Linked DNA regions of Alloacidobacterium dinghuense. The protein of the gene in region 1 interacts with the protein of each later gene in a pairwise test. Links are inferred from orthologs where the notes say so. Each region holds a gene or a part of one and is shown on either strand. Other genes may lie near its edges.

What was found. The genes of interacting proteins can lie anywhere in the genome.
Region 2: the proteins of H7849_RS12305 (region 1) and priA interact in binary tests that used the Escherichia coli proteins (3 or more experiments, as listed by UniProt). The link is inferred for Alloacidobacterium dinghuense from one-to-one orthologs.

What each region holds. Positions count from the first base shown.
Region 1 is NZ_CP060394.1:2,991,578-2,999,044, forward strand. What follows is about bases 3,044-5,965. They hold H7849_RS12305 (single-stranded DNA-binding protein), read left to right. Parts: upstream 3,044-4,233; coding sequence 4,234-4,698; downstream 4,699-5,965. Other genes in these bases: H7849_RS12290 (pilus assembly protein TadG-related protein), read left to right, coding at 3,044-3,059; H7849_RS12295 (TadE/TadG family type IV pilus assembly protein), read left to right, coding at 3,083-3,556; H7849_RS12300 (TadE/TadG family type IV pilus assembly protein), read left to right, coding at 3,544-4,086; H7849_RS12310 (carboxymuconolactone decarboxylase family protein), read right to left, coding at 4,848-5,153; H7849_RS27420 (RNA polymerase sigma factor), read right to left, coding at 5,360-5,965. Also shown: H7849_RS12275 (PadR family transcriptional regulator), read right to left, coding at 1-507; H7849_RS12280 (DoxX family protein), read right to left, coding at 509-949; H7849_RS12285 (hypothetical protein), read right to left, coding at 1,270-1,677; more of H7849_RS12290, read left to right, coding at 1,812-3,043; more of H7849_RS27420, read right to left, coding at 5,966-6,181; H7849_RS12320 (sigma 54-interacting transcriptional regulator), read left to right, coding at 6,441-7,467. UniProt on the Escherichia coli protein: Plays an important role in DNA replication, recombination and repair. Binds to ssDNA and to an array of partner proteins to recruit them to their sites of action during DNA metabolism. Acts as a sliding platform that migrates on DNA via reptation.
Region 2 is NZ_CP060394.1:2,198,442-2,206,112, forward strand. What follows is about bases 2,110-5,235. They hold priA (replication restart helicase PriA), read right to left. Parts: upstream 4,843-5,235; coding sequence 2,377-4,842; downstream 2,110-2,376. Other genes in these bases: H7849_RS08890 (HU family DNA-binding protein), read left to right, coding at 2,110-2,339; H7849_RS08900 (3-deoxy-7-phosphoheptulonate synthase), read left to right, coding at 4,960-5,235. In the rest of the region: H7849_RS08875 (lipid-binding SYLF domain-containing protein), read right to left, coding at 1-234; H7849_RS08880 (LuxR C-terminal-related transcriptional regulator), read right to left, coding at 673-1,338; dcd (dCTP deaminase), read right to left, coding at 1,338-1,892; more of H7849_RS08890, read left to right, coding at 2,067-2,109; more of H7849_RS08900, read left to right, coding at 5,236-6,012; H7849_RS08905 (NCS2 family permease), read left to right, coding at 6,103-7,446; H7849_RS08910 (bifunctional nuclease family protein), read right to left, coding at 7,509-7,671.

The DNA of each region.
Region 1 (7,467 bases):
AAGTTGAGCTTTGGCGATGTGCTCGCCGTAGCTCAACGTCATCTCCCAGAACGGCAGCCCTGGATTTCTTTCGTCGCTCTCGGCAAAGAGGCGCTTGCGAATGCCTGCGTAGTCGGCGATCTCCTGCTTCCATAGCTGGCGATGGTCTTCGATCTGTTTGCGGCTCGTCGCGCCCGGAGCCCATTGGCCGAAAAACAGCTTGAGCAAAAGCTCGTTGCGCGGAACCTCTGGGCTGGCAGGCTCGGCAAGCCATTGTTTCAGGCGTTCGCGTCCGGCGGGCGTGAGCGAGTAGACGTTACGGTCTGGTTTACCCTTTTGCCGCTGCGTCTTTTTGGTGACGAGGCGCTGCTTTGCCAACTGCTGCAGCGTAGGATAGATCTGCCCATAGCCTTCGCGCCAGAAATGGTTCACCGACCACGAAATCAGTTGCTTGAGATCGTAGCCGGACTTGGGCCCGAGGCTGAGTAGTCCGAGCAAGGCGAACTGGCTCTGGTTTACACGCGGCATCTCAGCACCACCCCGCCGGAATAACCCCTGCGAGAAAGGCTATCTGAAGCACGGTCCGCATAAAGAGCCCCGGCACTCCGCGGCCTGCGATCGTCAGCTCGTGCCGGGCGGCATAGACATTCGCTGGAAACATCGCGATCAGAAGAACAGCCAGCCCCAGCGAGGCGGCTTTCGTCACCGGCGTCCATAGCATTCCGACGGCTCCGGCGATTTCGGCAAAGCCGGTGAGCGTGACCAGCATTTCTGGACGCGGGAATGCCGGAGGCACCATGCGAACGAGATCGGCGCGGCGCTTGCCCCAGTGCGCGGATGCCGTCAGCAGAAACATCGCGGCCACGGCTACACGTAGGCAATGCTGCCATGTCGCAAAGAACTCAGCGCCTGCCCATCCGATGAGGCGGCAGATGATGAGGGTTCCGGCGAGTACGAAGAATGGGATCATATCCTGGCTCTTCAGTACAACCATTAGATATATATCTTTTTGATACATGTCAAGTTAAATTCGACCCTCAAATTTCTGGAACTGAACTTTTCAGAACGCACTTACGAGGGTCACGGGCAGATGGATGAATCTTTTCAGGCAGATATGGCGAGCCTGCCTACTTCTGCTATGCTTCAGAATTTCAAACCAATAGCTAAGCGCTTGATTCTGCGAGTCGCTACTCAACAGAAAGCAAAGCATCTCAGATTATTTACAGCTAAGCCGCTGTGAAATGAAGGCGATAGCCGGGCGAAGGATTTGTCACGGTATCCTCTATCGACTCAGCAGGCGCGTGAGCCATCGTGGGAATCCTGATGGGAACCACCCTGTAACTCTTGAACCTTTTTCTTGGCGTGGTCGTGATGGGAACCTTCAAAGCAATGCTCCAGCATGTGCCGGAAGACATATTGAGTGACACCGAGTTGCACTGAGTTGCAGAACGAACAGCCACCCACGATATTTAGATGTTCGCTGCCCTGCGATGAATGGTAAGAAGGTTTTGCCCAAGGCACATCAACATTAAGACAGCCTGAAGCAGATCGGTTACGACCGTATTCATCCCTGTTACTCCCGTACTCATCCCAACGGTTGACGCCTTGCATTTGTAACCGTACTTTGAACACATTCTTCCCCCACAGCAGTTTAACGGCCCCGGCCAGCTTACTCGTTTGCTCATCTGGCTTCGGCAATGACTTGCAGGTTTGCAACAGCGCCCCACGGCTTTAGCTCCAGAACGGCTGACCTTTGGGAATTCCGCGCTGTTTCTGACCATCGACCGTGTTTTCAGGCGGAACGAATGCAAGAGCATGGAGGTCAGGCCTTGATGAGAATTCAACACGATGAAAGCGGACACGTACTAGTACTCGCATCTTTGAGCATGACTGTCCTTTTGGGCTTTACTGGCCTGGCAGCCGATGTGGGTATGCTCTTCCATGCCAAACGCAACTTGCAGATCGCCGCAGATGCGGCTGCCAGTGCCGGTGCGGTCGATTATCTGTACAACGGATCGACAACGTCGGCACAAACTGCAGGCAAGGCCGCCGCCAGCCTCAACGGTGTAACGGACGGCAGCGGTGGAGCAATCGTCACCCTGAATGTTCCCGCGTCCAGTGGCCCTAACTCTGGCTCGGCAGGCTTTGTGGAGGCGATCGTCAGTACACCAAACCCAACATTCTTCATGAAGCTGTTCAATCAGGGCTCTGTCACCGTGTCGGCCCGGGCTGTAGCTGGCGCACCTACTGCAGGAGGACCTTGCATCTGGCTCATGTCAAAAACCGGCACCGGGCTCAAGCTCAAGGGCGCCTATGACATCGAGGCTACCGACTGCGGCATCTACGTGAATTCGACTTCCTCCGGCGCTATTAGTGTTACTGGCAACGGCGGCATCATGAATTCAGAATTTGTGGATGTGGTAGGGAATGCCACTGGAAATCACACCACAGCGCCCACAGCCCCCACCCTGAATGCCGCACCTAGAAGCGAGCCATTGCATCCTCCCGACCCAAACCCGTTGACGGGCTCCGGCTGCGCCTCCGTCGATAGCAGCTCCACGACCCTTACCGGCAGCATAGCTGGTCCTGGTCTTGGTAGCGCGATTTGTTACACCAAGGCGATTACGCTGAATGGGGCGACCTTGGGTCCGGGAACCTACGCTTTCGGCAATGGCGTCACCATCAACGGGACAGTAACCGCCAACGGCGCGACAATCGATATTGCTGACGGCACCTACAACCAGCCCAGCAACACCACGATCAACTACACTGCATCCACGACAGTAAGCAACCCGTACAACGGCATCTCTCTCATGGTGCCCTCGACCAACAGCTCCTATCCCTGCAATTCAAGTAATCCTACGCAGTTGCAGCTGGTCTTCGGCAGCAGTTCTTCGCTCGACGGCATTATCTATGCTCCGTGCGCGCAGGTATTTTTGCAGGACAACGGCGGGAACATAACAGCCATAGGTATCGTCGCAGACTCGATGTACGATAACGCCTCGCTCATCACCATTCCCAATTACAGCGTCGTCCATCCCGACACATCGCCTTTCAGGGTGGTCACCCTGGTGGAGTAAGACGAGGAAGGAGATACGGCACGATGATCAACGCAAAGCTCGATCACCGCAGATGGATTCGGAGGATGGGTTGCGATTGCGGCCAATCGATCCTTGAATTGGCACTGGTTGCGCCTCTTCTGATCGTTATTCTCGTGGGTGCTGCTGAGTTCGGCCGACTCGCCTTTGCCGCCGTTGAAGTCGCGAACGCAGCCAGCGCTGGGGCCAGATATGGCGCACAGAACGGCAGCACGGCTTCCGACACAACCGGAATCTCGAATGCAGCCGCAAACGACGCAGGCAATCTCACCGGCCTCAGCACCACCTCCTCCATCTCCTGCATCTGCTCCGATGGCACAGCCGCCTCATGTACGGATAATTCCGCCTGCTCAACTTCTAATATTGAGGAAAACGTCACCGTTAACACGCAGGTGTCGTTCGATCCGCTGATTCATCTTCCCGGATTTCCAACAACATTCACGTTAAAAGGACAGGCGATACAAAAGTGCCTACAGTAAAAGGGCTGGTTGCCTCAATCGAAAGAACTGCCAAACGGCTCGTCGGAGGAGAATTCGTTCACAGGATCTGCATCCAGGAAGGCGCGGCGTTGGTCGAGATGGCCATTGCATCCGCGGTCCTCTTGGCTCTGTTGTTCGGCATCATCCAGATCGCCTTCGCGCTTTACACTTACGACTTCGCTTCCGAAGGAGCGCGGGAAGGTACCCGCTATGCCATCGTTCGTGGTTCAAGCTCCTGCACGAACACGCCCAATCTAACAAACTGCAACGCGACTGCCGCGCAGATTCAGAACTATGTTAAGGGCCTTGGCTATCCCGGTATCAACTCCAGCAACCTTACTGTAACCACCACGTGGTACACCGCTAGCGCAGAGCCAACCAGTTGGTCAATCTGCTCCAGCGGCACATGCAATGCACCAGGAAATGCGGTGCAAGTGGCAGTTACCTATGCCATGCCCCTCTGGATTCCCTTCTGGAAAAGACAGACAGTCAATATCAGCAGTAACTCTCAAATGATCATTGCCCAGTAGACAGAGCGGTAGCGCTAGCGGGAATCTAATGGAAACCACCCTAATCTACAGTTCAGAGGCGCAAATAGCTGCATAATCAGTCGATTCTGGTATGCTTCAGAATTAGCCGCGAGCACACGCGGCAGGGATTGGGAGAATTCAGGATTTATGGGAAAGAGCGTCAATAAAGTCATTCTTCTCGGCAATGTGGGTAAAGACCCCGAGATTCGCGCCACGGCGGGCGGCACCATGGTCGCAAACTTTTCGCTGGCAACCACCGATCGTGTTAAGGATCAGGGCGGGAACTGGAGCGACCGCACCGAGTGGCATAACCTCGTTGCCTTTCAGCGCACGGCAGAGATCATCCGCGACTACGTGAAGAAAGGCTCGAAGCTCTATGTTGAGGGCAAGATCCAGACGCGGTCGTGGGACGACAAGCAAACGGGCGAGAAGAAATACCGCACCGAGATCATCATCAATGATCTTTCACTGTTAAGCGGACGTGGCGAAGAAGGCGGCGGTGGCGGCTATACACGCGCAGCCAGCACTTCGTCCTTTGATCAGCGGTCGTCGGCTCCCACGGAGGACTACGGGCAATCGGCTGAGATCACGGACGACGATATTCCTTTCTAGACACGCACCTTGGCTTTCGTGTCCATTTACTCTTCAAATCTGTAATTCAGCAGTCGTCGGCTCTGTGGAAGAGTGGGAACGCACAGCGTTTTCCCAGCAAGGCGGCAAGCATCAACGTTCGAAACAGCCGCCTAGACATCGGGCCCCAACTAGTCCTTAAACAAGTGCGTCGCGTGAGTGATTGACGCACCTGCGCGCATCGCCGCCGCGACTATCGCAGATTCCGTCAGCATCGCATCACTTGCACCGGCTTGACGGGCTGCTCTTACATGCAACTCAATACAGTATGGACATTGCGTAGTCAGCGCAACGGCCACCGCCATCAACTGCTTGTGTAGGACATCGATGGCACCCTCTTTGAACGCCTCTTTATCAAAAGCCCAAAAGGCCTTCATCGTTTCAGGTGCATTCTCATCCAGCTTCTTCAGCCGAGTCAGATCCTTCATATCAAACATGTACGTAACTCCATTTCGAGTTTTTAGGACGCTTCCAAAGATAAGAGGTACGGGAAGCACGTTTCGTTACATGTTCGGAGGCCTTAAGAGTGACTCTCCAAACGCACGGGAGGCGAAAATTAGATCCCCCGAAGTCACGTAGCATAGCAGAGTTAATTCCAATGGCCTGCCCCTTGATCATTGAAGAGCGGGTTACCAGCACTCCATCATCTAAGACATCGTCTTGTATGACATCGTTCGCCAGTGCTCTCGCGCATCTGCACAGATTTTCCGTTTGTATGTTCCAACACCAGACGCTTGAGCCTTCCGCGAGCCCTTGATAGCTGAGTTTTTGCAGCGCTGTTCGACACTCCCAAAGCCTCTGCTGTCTCCTCAGTACTTAATCCATGTACATAATGCAGTTCAAAGGCCCTTCGCAACTTCGGTGAAAGACTCTTTGAAAGTCGCAGCACACGGTCCACAATTTCCAACCTTCGGCAGACCTCTTCCGGATTTGGCCGGTGATCCGATAACGACTGTGATGAAGAGTGATAGTTCGACGTTTGATCTTCTCCGTCCAGCGGAATGTGCACATGCCGAAGGTGCCGACGCAGTTTAGAACCGGCGGAATTAATGACGATTGAGGTTAGCCACGTTGAGAACTTTGCTTCTCCCTTGAATTGGTCTAAATGCCTATAAGCGGACAATAGGGCGTCCTGAACAGCGTCTTCGGCGTCAGCGATGTTTCCGAGACGGCGAAGTGCTATGCGATGGAAGGCCGGAAGGAGGCGCGAGATAACGCGAGTGAATTCTTCGATGTGATCTCGATCAGGGCTGGACGCTTTGGACCGATGATTGATATCTACTCTTGCGATTGTCATTCGAGTGATTTGAATGCCTAACGCAGTGCAAGTCAGATTCCAATGTGCGCCGCTTGCCAGTGTAGATCGTCTAAACAGAGCTATGCCAAACAAACCACGAAGACACCGCGCAGAAACACGAAGGGAGAGTGATCTGCAGAGGTTGCGTTGTGCCCCGCCATGAACCATGTTTCATTGGCATCCCATGTTGCGGGTAGTCGAAATTGGCCATCTGTCGCGCGATTAAGCCCCAGAAATATAATGAATTTGATCTGATTCAAAAGGCGCAGACATAATTGACTGTTGAAGGTGTCAATTACTCGTTGACACTTCAGCCATGGGAGCTGGGTCGACACACCAAACAATCCGCGAGTGCCCCCTTCGAAAACACTCGCCGGCTTCGAATCATGGTTATCGACCGATAAGACACCCCTGAAGTTGGAGAACAATGAGCGTAGAGCAATATGTCGAAGCTGTCCGCAAGGATGAGGAGTTCATCCTGTATCGGGACGAGCATACAAACCAGCCCGGCTCACGATCCGTTCTCCGGCTGGTTCCTGCTTCCCTCCATCCGGCGCTCGAGACCCTGAAGAAGATAGAGCACGAATACTCCTTAAGGGATGAACTGGATCCCGCCTGGGCGGTTCGGCCCTTAGCACTTTCCGATCACCGCGGGCAGACGGCGCTCTTGCTCGAAGATCCTGGCGGCGAAACTCTCGATCAATTCCTTTCAGAACCGATGCAAATAACGCGGTTCTTGCGCTTGGCTGTCGGTCTCGCAACGGCACTCAGCGGTTTGCACAAAAAGGAGCTGATTCACAAAGACGTAAAGCCTTCAAATGTTCTGGTTGACCCCGCGGGGCACGTCCGGCTGATGGGCTTCGGGATCGCATCGCGCCTTCCGCGAGAGCGTCAGGCGCCCAAGCCTCCTGAGTTCATAGCTGGAACGCTCCCCTATATGTCACCAGAACAAACCGGGCGAATGAATCGCTCGATTGATTCGCGGAGCGACCTCTACTCTCTAGGGGTAACGCTTTACGAGATGCTTACCGGCGATCTTCCATTCGCGGCGTCCGATCCGATGGAATGGGTGCACTGCCATATTGCGCGACAGCCGATGCCACCAGGTGAACGGATAAATGGCATACCTGGTCCGGTGTCGGCAATCATTATCAAGTTGCTGGCCAAAACTGCCGAAGACAGATACCAGGCAGCTTACGGCGTGGAGCGTGATCTTCAGCACTGCCTTGCAGAATTGGAAACGCAACATCGCATTGACGAATTCCCGCTTGGCAAACAAGACACGTCAGACCGACTGCTCGTTGCGGAGAAATTGTACGGGCGAGAATCCGAAATCGCCGCCTTGCTCGCCGCCTTCGACCGGGTTGTGGCTGACGGCAGCCCGGAGTTTGTTCTTGTCTCCGGCTACTCCGGTATCGGCAAGTCCTCCGTCGTCAATGAGCTTCATAAATCCC
Region 2 (7,671 bases), 790 kb from region 1 along the record:
CTGCCCATACTGTCCGCCCACAATGAAGGCGCCCTTCTTGAGGCTGGGCACAACGGCAATGCAGGTTGCCTGCTTCACAATCGAGTCGGGAATTCCCTTGTCCGGAGTTTGCATGATCTCATCGATCACGGTCCTTGCATTCTCCAGACGCGTATCCAGAGCCGCCTTATCGCTGGCTGCAAGCGCCGGTAAAGACATTCCTGCAACACACAACAGCGCAAATAGCTTTTTCATGTTGATTCTTTTTCTCCCTACGGTCGATATTTGATCTTTCGCCAAATCGACGCCGACTCTCATCCTTCAGCAGAATGCTGTGTGCGTCAAGAAACTGGGAAACACGTTCTTCGCTTCAGACACTGTGATGCAGGGCACTCGTCTAGGGTTGAGTTGCAACGGCAACGTAGACGTAAAATTCAGGGCAGGGAAAGAGCCTGTGGATCAAAGATTGACAAATTGACAAGATGACCAGGGATGGGGAGATAAAGAAGAGAAAAAATGGGGTGGCCGTGCATTGATCTGCACAGGCCAGCCCCGTTCCCCAGATCTGCGTTGTTGCTAATAGGGTTTTACGGCTTTCCCGACAGACCCGCAAGATAACAGAGGTAGGATGGACCTAAGTAAGCCCTGAATAAGGGGATTTAGGGAGTTGAAAGTAGCCGATTCGAACGAATATCAGCTGTTTTGACCAGGACCGCCACCCAGCGCATGCTTGGCGGCATGAATTGAGAGCGCAATCCGGTTTCCCACGCCAACCTTCCGCATCATGCGTCCTACGTATGACTTAACCGTACGTACCTCAATTCCTAAAGCTTCGGCGATTTCCCTGTTAGAGCGAGCTGAAACCAGCAATTGCAGGACTTCCAATTCGCGGTGGGTGAATTGTGGGGCAGAGCGTGGTGAGATGGTCCCGCCATCGATCATTCGATCAACCAACAGCGAGAGCGTTCTCCTTGGCGCCCAAATCGAGCCGCTAGCCACGAGTTCGACCGCGCGGGAGACTTCATCGGGCGTGGCTGTATCCAGCAAATAGCCCTTCGCGCCAGCCATAATCGCCGCGATCACGCTCTCATCATCACCGTCTTCACTCATCACAATGATGCGAATCGAAGGCGTAGCAGCTCTCAGGCGCTCGATGGTTGTGAGGATCTCGGAGCGGACCATCAGGCTGATTACGGCAAGATCCAGCGATTCTGCGACCAACAAACCGTCAAGACCGGCATCGATAAGCTCAATGCCGCGAATTTCTTCAAGTATGCTGCGCAGGCCTTCTCGACGAATGGGTTCCACAGCAAACAAGCCCACTCGCAGGCGCTGCGCGTAAATGCGTTTCTCTTCCATCACAACTTCGGTAAAACAATTCCCTGTTGCTTCTGATACTTCCCGCGACGATCAGCGTAGCTGATCTCGCACACCTCATCGGACTGGAAAAACAGAATCTGGCAGAGCCCTTCGTTGGCATACACACGCGCCGGCAAAGGCGTCGTGTTTGAAATCTCCAAGGTCACGTAACCCTCCCATTCTGGCTCAAATGGGGTTACGTTTACGATGATCCCGCAACGCGCGTAGGTTGACTTCCCTACGCAGATAGTCAACACATCACGCGGAATCTTGAAATACTCAACAGAGCGCGCCAGTGCAAATGAGTTTGGGGGGATAATGACTGACTCGGCCTGCACCGTCACAAAAGACCGCTCGTCAAAGTCCTTGGGGTCAATGATAGCGCTATTTACGTTTGTAAAGATCTTAAATTCGTCAGAAACCCGCAAATCGTACCCGTAGGACGACAACCCGTACGAAATAACCCCTTCCTTTACTTGCTTTTCGCTAAAAGGATGGATCATCTGGTGTTTTGTGGCCTGTTCCCGAATCCAACGGTCGCTCTTAATTGACATGCAACTCCTCACCATGCTCTTTAAGCGTATCGCGAAATCAAAAAAAGTTGAATAATCCACTCAAAATGCGCATCTTATGAGTCATTTAGCGCATTGACAACACAGGAAAAGCTTTCTAGTATCCCTGTAGCCGTGAATCCCGGCGGCAATGCCTAAGAAATAGAGGTGAACGCGTTGATAAAACAAGACATTATCCATCACGTCATCGAACGCACAGGCCTGCCGCGCAACAAAGCTGAAGCGGCGGTGGATACGGTCTTCGAAAGCCTGAAAAAGGCTCTCGCTCAGGGCGACCGCATCGAATTGCGGGGCTTCGGAGTCTTTAATGTACGTCCCCGTAAAACCGGCATTGGCCGCAACCCACGCACGGGCGCGGAGGTAACCATAACCCCAGGCAAGGCGGTCCGCTTCAAGCCTGGTAAGGAACTGCACCTTCTCGATTCCTGACTTTTTGCTGCAAAAACCTGTCTGGAGCGAGGCAGCCTCACATCAGGCTTATTGCGTCCACATCCACAATCAAACTTCGACGCGGAATCCCAATTTCTTCGGCATGTGCCAGCACAGATCGCAGCCCGTTTCCGAGAACCTGGCGCTTTTCTGCTTTCATCACCAGGTGGAAGCGGTAAATGCGCTTGATTCGGGAGATCGGCGCAGTAGCTGGACCAAGCACACGTACGCCAGTCAACTGCGTCTGCTGAAACCATCGCCCGAGAGAGGAAGCCCATCCGGCGGCTTCCTCCAAATGCTGACTTTGAATGAGGACATTTGCCAGCACATCGAAGGGCGGATAGTGCATCCACCGTCTGTACTTCAACTCTCGTTCAACGAAAGCATGGAAATCGTGCTTGGCGGCACACTCAATCGCGTAGTGGCCCGGGTGGTATGTCTGAACAATAACCTTGCCGGGCAGTTCACCTCTGCCTGCGCGCCCTGATACCTGTGTCAGTAGCTGAAAGACACGCTCCGAGGCGCGAAAATCGGGCAGTCCTAGCGCATGGTCGCAACCGACAACCCCCACGAGCGTCACTCCGTGAATATCGTGACCCTTAGCGATCATCTGAGTGCCAACCAGCAGATTGATCTCACCCGAATGCAGGCGCATCAGCAGCCGTTCCAGATCATGTCGCCCGCGCACCGTGTCGCGATCCATCCTTCCGATACGCGCGCCCGGGAAAATCTCCTGTAGCCGTTCTTCGCCCTGCTGCGAGCCGGCACCCAGAAAATACAGGTGCTCGCTCTCACATTTGGGACATAGCTTTGGCACCGTCCGTTTGTAGCCGCAGTAGTGACACTCCAGGCGCTGACCCACGTGAGCATGCTGATCGTCGTTCGGAACAGTCTTGTGATAGGTCAGAGCGATGGCGCAGTTCTCGCATTCCAGCTTTTCACCGCAGGCCCGGCATAAAACCACATAGGAATAACCTCGACGATTCAGCAAAATAATTGCCTGTTCTCCGCGCTCCAGCGTGGCCTTTGTTTCTTCAATCAACGCCCGCGAAAAGAGTTGTTCCTGACCTGTCTCCTGAAACTCCCGCCGCATGTCGACCAGATCTACCATCGGCAGTGGGCGTTGATTCACGCGTTCATGCATTTTGATTTTTTCGTAACGCCCGCGCTGCGCGTTCCGCCACGATTCCAGCGACGGTGTAGCCGATCCGAGCACAACAACCGCGGATGATAGCTTCGCCCGCATTACCGCCACATCTCGCGCATGGTAACGCGGCATCTCTTCCTGTTTGTAGCTCGAATCATGCTCCTCATCGACGACAATCAGTCCGAGGTTTGCCACTGGAGCAAAGACCGCTGACCGCGTCCCCACTACTATGCGCGCATCGCCTCTGCGAATCCTGTGCCACTGCTCCGCGCGTTCCTCAGGAGTGAGTGCCGAATGCAGCAATGCAACCTCAGACGCGAAGGCGTGGTGCAATTGCGCCGCCATCGCTGGAGTCAAACCGATCTCCGGCACCAGGAGAATCGCGGACTTGCCGAGATCCAGTACATGTCGCATCGCCGCCAGGTATACGGCAGTCTTCCCTGACCCGGTAACACCATGCAACAGATACGGTCGAAACTCGTTCGAGGCTACAGCGGTGATAATGGCATCGAAGGCTGCTCTCTGCTGCATGTTCAGCTCATATTCAGGTCGTTTCACCCTCAGACCACTGAGATGAAAATCTGCCGCGCGCTCTTCAATCCGAACCAATCCGCGCTTCACTAGGGTGGCCACCGTCGATGCGGGCGTTGGCAACTTGCGCAATTCCGCCACAGGTAACTCGCCACCACCCGCACCGGCCAGTTCTGCAAGAATCGCTTGCTGATTTTCATTCAGCTTCGGAAGCCGCGCATTTTCAATCACCACTGCCCACCGCACCGTTCGTCGCGCATCGCGGGCATCTGCTTGCGTCTCTCGCGCGATCCAGCGCTTACGCAGCATGCCTTGAAGCAACTGCAGACTTGCTCCAGTGGAGGACCGCAACCGTGAAACCCTGGCTGTTCCCCCGCCCTCCAAGTAATTGAGAACCGCATATTCAAGGTTCTGCTCGCCGGGAGGAAGCTTTGAGCGCCGCGACGAGCCTCTCTCTGCGCCATCTTGCAGCACCTGCCGTCCTGTATCGGTAATCCGATACAGCACCATGCGCCGCACCTCGGCCATCAACGGCAGCATCGTCCGCAAAACCTCACCCAACGGAGCGATATAGTATTGCGCGATCCACTGCGCCAACTCCAGCAATGGACCAGAAATCAGCGGCTCCTGATCAAGAATGCCGATCAGAGCTTTTGCTTCGACCGGCGGAGCGTCGTCATGCACGCGTACCACGACACCAGCAAGCTTTTCATTGCGAAAGGGCACAAGGACGCGACAGCCGACGCCGGGAATCTCGCCATTTAACGCATAGGTAAAGGCGCGATCCAATGGAACAGGCAAGGCAACATCACAGAACTCAGGCATGGGCTACTGAGGCGAGAGTACCAGATGCGGTCACTCGAACGTCGAAGCGCAGCATTCCGCGTGGCTCGTGCCGAAAGTCAGCAAGCGGACTCCACTGTTACATTAAAAGTAAGACCCATGTTCTACCCAACAAATGATTTACGCATAAAAGCGACGAAGGTTGTCCTACCGCCGGTATTTCTCGAAGAAGAATTACCTGTCACCGAGCGGGCATCAGCGACTGTTTTTCAGGCCCGAAACGAGATCATCAACATTCTCAATGGAAGCGATTCGCGCCTTGTTGTGGTCGTTGGGCCTTGTTCCATCCATGACACCAAAGCTGCGCGCGAGTATGCCGGATTGTTGAAGAATGCAATCGACGAATTCGGGAATGAGTTGCGAATCGTGATGCGCGTCTATTTTGAGAAGCCACGCACCACGCTTGGCTGGAAGGGACTGATTAACGATCCTCATCTCGATGAATCTTTCCGTATCAACGATGGACTGAGACTGGCACGGCATCTGTTGCTCGATCTTGCGGAGATGGGCGTGCCTGCGGGGACTGAATTTCTGGATATGATCTCGCCGCAGTATGTTGCTGAACTGGTCAGTTGGGGAGCCATCGGCGCGCGCACTACGGAAAGTCAGGTACACCGGCAGCTCGCCTCCGGCTTGTCTTGCCCGGTCGGCTTTAAGAACGGGACCTCTGGCAATGTACAGATCGCGATTGAGGCCATCGTTTCGGCGGGACATCCGCATACGTTTCTTGGTACTTCGGAAACAGGCCAATCTGCGATTCTCTTTACGGCGGGAAATCCCGACTGCCACATCATTCTGCGCGGCGGCAGGCAGACGACGAACTACGATACGGCCTCTGTTGCCTCGACATCTGAGCAGATGGAAAAAGCCGGCGTTAAGGCTCGGATCATGATCGACTGCAGCCACGCCAATAGTGGCAAGGATCACAAGAAACAGGGTGTGGTTTCTCGCGAAGTGGCTACGCAAATTGCAGCGGGCGATCGCCGCATTATGGGTGTAATGCTCGAAAGCAATCTGATTGCGGGTTCACAGAACCTTGTGAATGGCAAGGCTCTTACGTACGGGCAAAGCATTACCGACGCATGCATCGACTGGACCGAAACCCACGGCCTACTTAAAGATCTGGCGGGTGCGGTTCGTGCGGGGCGATAAATGTCAGCCGGAAAGGCCGAGACACTTCATTGCAAAGCGCCATAAAGTTGCTTGGGGCGACGGGGCCTTCTGTGTAGACTACGCGCAAGCATGACCACGATTACGTCACCAGAAAAGCGCGGGAGCTTTGTCTCCGCTCTCGAGCGTTACTTCCTCTTTGAAGCGCTTGAAACAAACTGGCGCACCGAGATTCTTGCTGGCTTCACGACGTTTGTCACGATGGCCTACATCGTCTTCGTGAATCCGGCGATTTTGCACGAGACCGGGATGCCCGTTGCCGCGGTGACTGCGGCAACGTGCTGCTGCGCCGCCTTGGGCAGCATCCTGATGGGGGCGCTGGCAAACTATCCAATCGCACTCGCACCGGGGATGGGACTCAACGCTTACTTCACCTACACCGTGGTAAAACACATGGGCGTGCCATGGCAGACGGCTCTCGGTGCAGTTTTTCTTTCCGGCGTGATTTTTCTGCTGCTCACCGTCGGCGGCATTCGCCAGTTGCTGGTCGGTGCGATTCCGCATGAACTGCATGCGGCTGTCGCGGGCGGCGTCGGACTCTTTATCGCATTTATCGGACTACGAAATGCTGGCATTATCGTTGCCGACCCGGCGACCGTTGTGGGACTTGGGAATCTGCGCAATCCGCAGACTGCACTTGCCATCTTTGGATTGTTGCTCATTGCGCTGCTCCAGGTATTTCGCGTGCGCGCGTCCATGCTGATCGGAATTATGGGCACAGCGCTGACAGGGTGGGCCTTCAGCCTTGTACATTGGCATCCGGAGGCATACCGCTTCAGCGACATCACGGCAACAGCCTTTAAGCTCGACATCCGCGGGGCACTGCATATTGGCGTTTTCGAGATTATTTTTGTCTTCCTCTTCGTCGATCTCTTCGACAACATTGGCACGCTAGTGGCAGTGAGCCAGAAGGCTGGACTGATTGATGCGCAACATCGTATCGCGCGCTTGAACCGCATTTTTTTTGCCGATGCGACTGCAACCATTGCCGGCTCGCTTACGGGAACGAGTACGGTCGTCAGCTACATTGAATCGAGCGCGGGGGTTGCCGCGGGAGGGCGGTCGGGTGTAACTGCGATCGTTACGGGCATTCTGTTTATTGTGGCTCTGTTTGTAGCGCCGCTCGTCGGCGCCATCCCAACAGCCGCAACGTCGCCAGCGTTGATCATTGTCGGTGGACTGATGCTCTCGTCCATCAGCGAAATCAAGTGGTCTGATCCGCTGATAGCCTTCCCGGCATTTCTGACACTTGTGACGATTCCGCTGACGTACTCAATCGCGAACGGATTGAGCTTCGGCATCATTGCTTTTGCGCTGCTGCATATCTTCAGCGGGCGCTTTCGCTGGCAGGACTGGCTGCTGTATGTTTTGGCCGCGCTATTTCTCTTGCGCTTCATCTATATGGCCAAGGGATGATTGGCATCAGTCTCTGTTAATCGACGATAGGGCCTTCGTTTAAACTACGAACGCCTGCTCAACTACATCTTGTAACGTCCGAGATCCTCGTCGTTCAGATTCTCCAGCCAACGACGCAGCTCTTCCTGTGTTGCCTGATCGGTGGGGTTAGAGATGACTTTGGCGACGCGCAGGACATCTTCATCCACGAAAATCGGGCAGTCAGCGCGCAGTGCGAGCGCCAAA